Regions from separate parts of the Pseudoalteromonas sp. MER144-MNA-CIBAN-0113 genome, predicted to be linked through region 1. Evidence: predicted binding sites of a transcription regulator. Region 1 holds the regulator's gene; each other region holds the start of a gene.
The links. The regulator sigma-54, encoded in region 1, starts transcription at its own class of promoters, with help from an activator protein. The targets are predictions, from matches to a motif close to GTTGGCACGNNNNTNGNNT.
Positions count from the first base shown of each region.

Region 2: hmpA (NO-inducible flavohemoprotein) is a predicted target of sigma-54. The motif match lies at 886-904, and genes of this name have one in related genera.
Region 3: AAEY57_RS00750 (LiaF domain-containing protein) is a predicted target of sigma-54. The motif match lies at 1,135-1,153, and genes of this name have one in related genera.
Region 4: glnA (glutamate--ammonia ligase) is a predicted target of sigma-54. The motif match lies at 928-946, and genes of this name have one in related genera.

Region 1 covers NZ_JBEOOG010000037.1:20,012-22,211, forward strand. Annotated here, with positions in the region: gene AAEY57_RS11135 (RNA polymerase factor sigma-54) at 236-1,735, shown strand; gene hpf (ribosome hibernation promoting factor) at 1,762-2,049, shown strand; gene ptsN (PTS IIA-like nitrogen regulatory protein PtsN) at 2,054-2,200, shown strand, end outside.
Region 2 covers NZ_JBEOOG010000021.1:29,022-31,221, forward strand. Annotated here, with positions in the region: gene hmpA (NO-inducible flavohemoprotein) at 1-845, opposite strand, end outside; gene norR (nitric oxide reductase transcriptional regulator NorR) at 1,011-2,200, shown strand, end outside.
Region 3 covers NZ_JBEOOG010000002.1:9,093-11,292, forward strand. Annotated here, with positions in the region: gene AAEY57_RS00745 (VOC family protein) at 1-388, shown strand, start outside; gene AAEY57_RS00750 (LiaF domain-containing protein) at 435-1,100, opposite strand; gene AAEY57_RS00755 (BON domain-containing protein) at 1,414-1,983, shown strand; gene AAEY57_RS00760 (YqaE/Pmp3 family membrane protein) at 2,048-2,200, shown strand, end outside.
Region 4 covers NZ_JBEOOG010000006.1:54,578-56,777, reverse strand. Annotated here, with positions in the region: gene typA (translational GTPase TypA) at 1-493, opposite strand, end outside; gene glnA (glutamate--ammonia ligase) at 1,002-2,200, shown strand, end outside.

The DNA.
Region 1 (2,200 bases):
GCAGCATCAATGCCAAACAGGCGCTGCCCTTCGGGTTCTGCCTAGGGACGATTTACTCTTTGTTGCCTACATGGATGTAGGTAAGGAGCGTGAGCAGGACGCGGAAGCTTTGCTCGGTTTTGACTTAGCCCACTAGGTTACAAACCTCGCGCCGCAATTAAACCGCCCCTAGTTTGAACAAATTTTAATCCGTAAAGGTCAACAGACCGTAATTTAAAAGGATTGTTAGAGATAAATGAGGCAATCATTACAGCTGCGCATGGGCCAGCAACTTACAATGACTCCACAGTTGCAACAAGCAATTCGCTTATTGCAACTCAGTACATTGGATCTCCAGCAAGAAATTCAAGAAGCGCTCGATAGCAACCCCTTGCTTGAAGTTGAAGAACACGATTACAGCGAAGACACTGCAGGTAAAAACGAACAAAAAGCCGATAACGATGACTTAACGCTAAGTGCCTCAGCTGACGATAAACCTAGCGAGTATGAGCAAGATAGCGGCGAAGCAATGACCAAAGACACCATTAGCGATGATATGGCTATGGATGTTACTTGGGATGAATATATGAGCGCTGCGCCTGCCTCTTCATCGGGCCCAATGCCAGAAGATGAATCTATTTATCAAGGCTCTTCGACTGAAACGCTGCATGAGTATTTAATGTGGCAACTTCAACTGACGCCGTTTAGTCCTACCGATGAAGCGATAGCTATTGCAATTGTAGAAGCTGTGGACGACTCAGGGATTCTAACCCTTGGCTGTGAAGAAATATTAGAAAGCTTTAACCAAGAAAACGACGGCGAAGATGAAGTTGAACTTGACGAAATAGAAGCGGTACTAAAGCGTATTCAACTATTTGATCCAGTGGGAATAGCCGCGCGTAGTTTACAAGAGTGCTTGTGTATTCAGCTAAATCAATTTGATAAAGACACACCTTTTTTAAACGAAACAAAAATGATCTTAACCGATCATATTGATTTACTTGCTGCACGTGACTATCGCACGTTGATGAAAAAAACAAAGCTTAAAGAAGATGAGCTTAAAGAAATCATGACGTTGATTCATACGCTCAGCCCAAAACCGGCAGACACTATTGTTAGAGAAGAGTCTGAATACGTTATTCCTGATGTGTCGGTTAAGAAAGTTAAAGGTCGTTGGGTAGTTGAATTAAACCCAGATAGCATGCCTAAGATCAGAGTAAATAGCCAATATGCAGCTATGTCGCGTACGGTTAAATCAAGTGGTGATAGCCAGTTTATTCGCTCGCACTTACAAGAGGCTAAATGGTTTATAAAAAGCTTAGAAAGTAGAAATGACACGCTACTTAAAGTAACCAACTGTATTGTGCAACAGCAACAGGCCTTTTTTGAACACGGTCCTGAGGCTATGAAGCCTATGGTGCTTAACGATGTGGCTGAAATGGTGGAAATGCATGAGTCGACTATATCGCGTGTTACTACGCAAAAATACATGCATACACCACGTGGCATTTTTGAGCTTAAATATTTCTTTTCAAGCCATGTAAGTACTGAAAATGGTGGCGAATGTTCATCAACAGCAATACGTGCATTAATTAAAAAATTAATCGCTGCAGAAAACTCAGCTAAACCATTGAGTGATAGTAAAATTGCAGATATATTGGCAGAGCAAGGAATTAAAGTAGCGAGGAGAACTATAGCAAAATATCGCGAATCTCTAGCTATTCCCCCGTCTAATCAACGTAAAAGTTTGATTTAAGGCGTACAACAAAGAGGAAAATGTTTATGCAACTGAATTTAACTGGTCGCCATGTAGATATTACCGACTCGCTTAGAGACTACGTAAATAGTAAATTTTCGAAGTTACAGAGGCACACTGATCACATAACGAATGTGCACGTTATTCTCGATGTAGAAAAACTAAACCAAAAAGCTGAAGCAACCGTTCATGTAAGTGGCGCTGAGATTTTTGCCTCTACTGAGCATCAAGATATGTATGCCGCTATAGACTCGCTCATTGACAAGCTAGATCGTCAAGTAATTAAACACAAAGAGAAACTTGCTCGACACTAACACTATGAAACTAAGCTCACTTATCTGTCAGGACTGCAGTAAAGCTGCGGTCCTTTTTAATAGTAAAAAAAGAATTTTAGAATTTATCAGTGAATTGGCTCACAATAAGCTGCCCTATTTAACACAACAAGATATTCTTAATGCATTAACT
Region 2 (2,200 bases), on a different contig from region 1:
TGCAGCATCGCCATCATCGGGGTTTGGCCAACGCCTGCTGAAATAAGTACCACTGGAGTTGCCTCATTTTTTAAAATGAAATCTCCCGCTGGCGGGTATAACTCTACTCGTGCGCCTTGCTCTAGTGAGTGTAAATAATTAGACACCACGCCAGGCTTTGGTTGGCACTCTTTTTTAACGCTAATACGATAGTTTTTAGCATTGCTCTTTTGCGAAATAGAATACTGGCGGATCTCTTCATATTCTGCGCCCTCAGGCTTAACTTTAATGCCAATGTACTGTCCTGGCTTGTAGGTAATAACTGCTTTACCATCCACAGGTGTCAGCGTAAAACTAGTTACGAATTCAGATTCAATATGTTTATCAGTAATTTCAAACTGGCGCGTGCCTGCCCAGCCACCATGGTTGTTTTTACTGTGCGCATACAATGCCGCTTCTTCGGTAATACAAATATCAGCAAGTACACCGTAGGCTTCGCGCCACGCATATTCAACATCGGCAGTAAACTGCTCAGGAATAAGCTCTTTTAACGTACCGATTAAATGTGCGCCCACAATAGGATAATGCTCAGGTAAAATATTTAAGCTGGTATGCTTATGATTAATTCGCGCTAGCGCCTCTTTTAACACGGCTAAATTATCAATATTTTGCGCGTACGCAGCCAACGCATTAAATAATGCAAATTGCTGACGACCCGTTTCTTGATTAGTCATATTAAAAATATGTTTAAGCTCGGGATTATGACTAAACATGCGCTTGTAAAAATGATCGGTTACGACCGTACCTGCCTCTGCAAGCAATGGCACCGTGCTTTTAACTATTTGTATGGTTTTATCGGATAACATGTTTATTTCCTATGTAATAACTAACTGCTTGCATTTAGCATTACACAGAGTGTGCCAACCAATTAAACCTATAATATTCAAAAGGTTAAATTAACTCGCTTTACAAAATGGGTCTTTATGACCTACTATAAAACCTGTAAAAATACACTAAAAGGTCATTTTGACATGAACCAACAATTCAACCTGACGCAAGTTGCATTAGAACTTGCGCAAAGTACGTTACATGCTCACAGTTTTGAGCAACTTTTAGCCACGGTTGAACGTGTTATTCCCAGCGATGCCAGTGCATTATTAATTCGCCAAGGTGAGCAATTAAAACCCTTAGCCATTAAAGGGCTTATGCCCGATAGCCTAGGACGACGTTTTGATATTGCGGAGCATCCTCGCCTTAAAGCCATCTGCAGTAGTCGTTTGGCTCTGCAATTTGCACATGACTGTCCACTACCTGATCCATACGACGGGCTACTACTGGCTAAAACCGGTGATATTCCAGTGCATGCCTGCTTAGGGTTACCCCTTTATGATAAAAACGCACTACTTGGCATTCTGACCTTTGATAGCCTTAACGCCAATGCGTTTGACGGTATTACCACTGATACACTCAACACCTTACAAACCTTGTGCAGTGCGCACTTTAAAACAGCCCTAGAGCTTGCCCATTACAAACAACATGCGCAGCACTCTAGTGAATTAGTACAAGCGTTAAACCGTGAGGCGCTCAAACGTGATGGTGGTGAAATTATTGGCCAAAGCTCAGCAATACAAACGCTTAAAAATGAGATAAAACTGGTTGCGGCATCAAACTTTAGTGTCCTTATTTTAGGTGATACTGGGGTCGGCAAAGAGTTGGTGGCACGTAATATTCACTTACACTCCGCACGTAAAGATCAGCCATTAATTCATTTAAATTGTGCATCACTGCCTGAAAACCTCGCAGAAAGTGAATTTTTTGGCCATGCAAAAGGCGCTTTTACCGGCGCCCAAAATGCCCGCCAAGGTAAATTTCAGTTAGCCGATGGCGGCACCTTATTTTTAGATGAAATCGGCGAGCTGCCTCTGGCTATGCAAAGTAAATTATTACGCGTACTGCAAAGTGGCGAAGTACAAACCGTTGGCGAAGATGAACTTAAATATGTCGATGTTAGAGTGATTGCAGCAACCAATCGCGACCTAAAACACGAAGTAACACAAGGACGGTTTCGCGCCGATTTGTACCATCGATTAAGTGTTTATCCACTCACAGTCGCTCCATTGAAAGCCCGTGATGAAGATGTTATTTTATTAGCCGGTTATTTTGCAGAAAAAACAGCCCGCAAGCTCGCTATTAAACAGCTAAAACTCAGTATTGAAACGCA
Region 3 (2,200 bases), on a different contig from region 1:
TAGTGACATAAACGCCATGCTTAAGTTTTACCAAGCAGCGTTTCCCTATTGGTCAATTAGAAGTGAGGGCGAAGGAACCTGGTATGGTAAAGCAAGGCGCTGGGTACATTTTGGTGATAACGAGCAATATATTGCTATAAGCGATCACGGTGAAGGGAAAAACCGCGACCTATCAGGACATCAAATTGGTTTGGCACACTTTGCCTATGTAACCAATAACTTAAATGCAGTAATAGCGCGCCTAAAACATGCGGGCTTTGCAATAAGTAAAGAAGGTGCTGTAAATCCATTTAGAAAAAACATTTATTATATTGATCCCGCAGGGTTTGAAGTTGAGTTTGTAGAGTACATGAGTGATGTACCTAGTGAGCGAAATAACGACTTATAATATGAATGAAGCCAACTATTATGGTTTCATTCAATGTTCAGCATATTTAATAATGTTTACCATGTATGCCAAGTTGAGTTTTTAGATCATTTGCAAAGCTAATAAATTTTTCTTTAATAGTGCGCTTAACTTTAACTTCCACAGAGCCTAAAACAGTTTTTCCTTCAATGTGAATCGTTGGCCCTTGGCGCTTATTTAGTGACACTGTTTTATTTTCAAAACTGCCTAAAATACAAAACATTTTAGAAACTACATTAACGTGCTCTGGTACATATATTTCTTCGCTGCCAAAGTAACAATTAACGTGAATAGTGACATGTTGATGGGTAAAAATAGCATCCGTAAAATCAAGATTGATTGACCCCATGTAGTTTTCTATATAAATGTTTTGAGGAACTACCCATTGGCCGCTTCGTTCACTCGAACCAAGAATGCTTCTTAATGTAAGTGGCTCTTCATCAGTCTCATGCTGCGCGCTATAATTAGGTGCAAACTGAGAGTGCTTTTGCGCCTTATATTGTTGGTCAGTATTTAAGGTTAAATCTTCAACGAGATCCATAAGTGCTTTATTGTCACTCGCTGCCATGGCGTCGTCTAAGCGCCTTTCAAATGCTTCTACAGAAATAACACCATGGCTGTAGTTATAAATGAGCTGATCAATCACTTGCTCACGAACTTGCTCAATAGGGCGGTCTTCAATTTTAACAGACATTTAAATTATCCTTTTATGATTGCTGGTTATTTCAAAGCAAGCCTTATACCAAACATTAAATTGTTTAAATTCAGTGGTTTATAATTTTGGGTTTTTGACCCTTTATTATATTAACGACAGATTAACCAAATATACAATTATTTAGTTAGTTTCGCTATTCGAGAAACTTTTACGCAATAGTCTGTAAATGTTTACTTAGTAGGTTTAAGCCAATATCTACTATTTTAAATTAACCTATTGAAATTAAAGGTTATAAAATGTTGGCCCGATGCTCGCATTAGCTTAAGTGTCTTTAATCAAAAGGAGAACGATTATGAAAACATTTAATAAGTCTATGATTGCAGCCCTAGTATTAGGAACAACCGCAATGGGCGCTCAGGCAAGCAGTTGGGAAAACGAAAGCAAAGATGCTTGGATTGATGGGAAAGCAGAAACAGTACTGCTGATGAACACCAATCTAAATAACTTTGATATCAACACGGACGTAAAAAACGGCAAGGTAATGCTAACAGGTAAAGTAAACAGCGAAGTAGATAAAGAGCTTGCTGAAGAACTCGTGCTAAGCCTAGATGGTGTAACTGACGTTGAAAACAGTCTAACTGTGGTAAAAAACTCCGACATGAAGAAGCATGACTCTGAAATGATGGGTAACGACACTGAAAGTGATTTAACAGATGCTAAAATCACTACAGTGATCACAACACGTTACTTATTTGATTCTGAAGTAGGTGGTACAGACATTGATGTTGATACCGATAATGGTGTGGTAACTCTTAAAGGTACAGTTGAGTCTGATGCTGAAAAGCAATTAGCGATGGAAATTGCTAAAAACGCTGAAGATGTTCGCAAGGTAGTTGATGAATTAACTGTTATTGCAGAATAATACACTATACTAAAGCCCAGCCCTGCTGGGCTTTTTGCTTTGCTAACATTATAAGGATTAAATTATGGATATCATTAGAATTATTTTTTCTATTTTATTACCACCACTGGGTGTGTTTTTACAGGTAGGACTAGGGATGCATTTTTGGTTAAATATTTTGCTAACTTTGCTCGGCTATTTCCCTGGATTAATTCATGCGATTTACATTATTGCCAAA
Region 4 (2,200 bases), on a different contig from region 1:
AGATTACTTTAAAGTCTAACTGTTCATCAGTTGCGCCTAGGTTGTCGAATAAATCAAAGATTTGATCCATAACCCAATCAGGGCGAGCACCTGGCTTATCAATTTTATTGATAACAACGATTGGCTTTAAGCCTTGCGCGAATGCCTTTTGCGTTACGAAACGCGTTTGTGGCATTGGACCTTCCTGAGCATCAACAAGTAGTAATACTGAGTCAGCCATCGAAAGTACGCGTTCAACTTCACCACCGAAGTCGGCGTGTCCAGGAGTATCTACGATATTGATATGGTAATCATTCCATGAGATAGCGGTGTTTTTCGCTAAAATGGTAATACCACGTTCTTTTTCAATGTCGTTTGAATCCATCACGCGCTCTTCATTACCGCCGCGTGTTTCTAATGTACCTGATTGCTCAAGTAGTTTATCAACCAGTGTTGTTTTACCGTGGTCAACGTGGGCGATAATTGCTATATTTCTTAACTTTTCGATGCTCATATATTCACTCAGAGAAATTGAATCTCATTGATCCTGCAGGGGCTATACGTTCTCACCTGCGCTTTCACGAGATGTCCCAGCATAGGATTTAAAAGGGCGCATATTATCCCCTATAAATGGAATGGATGAAAGTTTATCCAAAATAAAATTTCAAACTTTCTCAATAAAATAATTAACCCATTGTTTTAAAATAATTAATTATGATAATTAATTTTTAGATATTTATATAAAAAGATGGTTTTGGGTTAATTTAAAGCAACTTTACTGCGTATTTTGCATTTTCTTTGTGCTAGTCTAAGGTGATTAATTTACAAGCAATTATTGCTTTGTAAATATTGCACCATTTTGGAAAAATTACGCACTAAGATGGTGCTTAATCTATATCACCTTTATTTTATTTATATTTTTTTACATAAAAAACAAATAATTATAATAGTGGCACAAAATCAGCTTATAAGTATTCAACGTATCTAAGCAGCAATAATAAAACCCAATAGTTGGAGGACACATGTCACAATCGGTTTTAGATTTTATTAAAGAAAATGACGTTAAGTTCATTGATTTACGCTTTACTGACACAAAAGGTAAAGAGCAACATGTTTCTATTCCTCATCATCAAGTTGATGAAGACTTTTTTGAAGATGGAAAGATGTTTGACGGTTCTTCAATTGCTGGCTGGAAAGGCATCAACGAATCAGACATGGTGTTACTACCAGATGCAGATTCAATTAAACTTGACCCTTTCACAGAAGAAACAACACTAATCGTTCGTTGTGACGTGGTTGAACCTTCTACATTACAAGGTTACGAACGCGACCCTCGCTCAGTTGCTAAGCGCGCTGAAGAGTACATGCGCTCTACGGGTATTGCTGACACCGTTTTATTTGGCCCAGAACCAGAGTTTTTCGTATTTGACGACGTTAAATACAAATCTGACATGTCAGGTTCAATGTACAAAATTGATTCTAAGCAAGCAGCTTGGAACTCAGATAAAGAATATGCAGATGGCAACACAGGCCATCGCCCAGGTGTTAAAGGCGGTTACTTCCCAGTTGCACCTGTTGATGATTTCCAAGATTGGCGTTCTGCAACGTGCCTAGTTTTAGAAGAAATGGGTCAAGTTGTTGAAGCGCATCACCACGAAGTGGCGACTGCCGGTCAAAACGAAATTGCAACGCGCTTTAACACTATGGTGTTAAAAGCCGATGAAATCCAAGAAATGAAATATGTTATCCACAACATGGCTCACCTTTACGGTAAAACGGCAACGTTTATGCCTAAGCCGGTTGTTGGTGATAACGGTTCTGGTATGCACTGTCACCAGTCTTTAGCAAAAGATGGCGTAAACTTATTCGCAGGTGATAAATACGGCGGACTTTCTGAAGATGCACTTTACTACATTGGCGGTATTATCAAACATGCTAAAGCGATCAACGCTTTTGCTAACGCGTCAACTAACTCGTACAAACGTTTAGTACCTGGTTTTGAAGCACCGGTAATGCTTGCATACTCGGCTCGTAACCGTTCTGCGTCAATCCGTATTCCAGTGGTTCCATCTGCAAAAGGTCGTCGTATCGAAGTACGCTTCCCAGATCCAACAGCTAACCCATACCTTGCTTTCTCTGCAATGCTTATGGCTGGCCTTGACGGAATTAAAAACAAGATCCACCCTGGCGATGCTATGGACAAGGACTTATACGACTTACC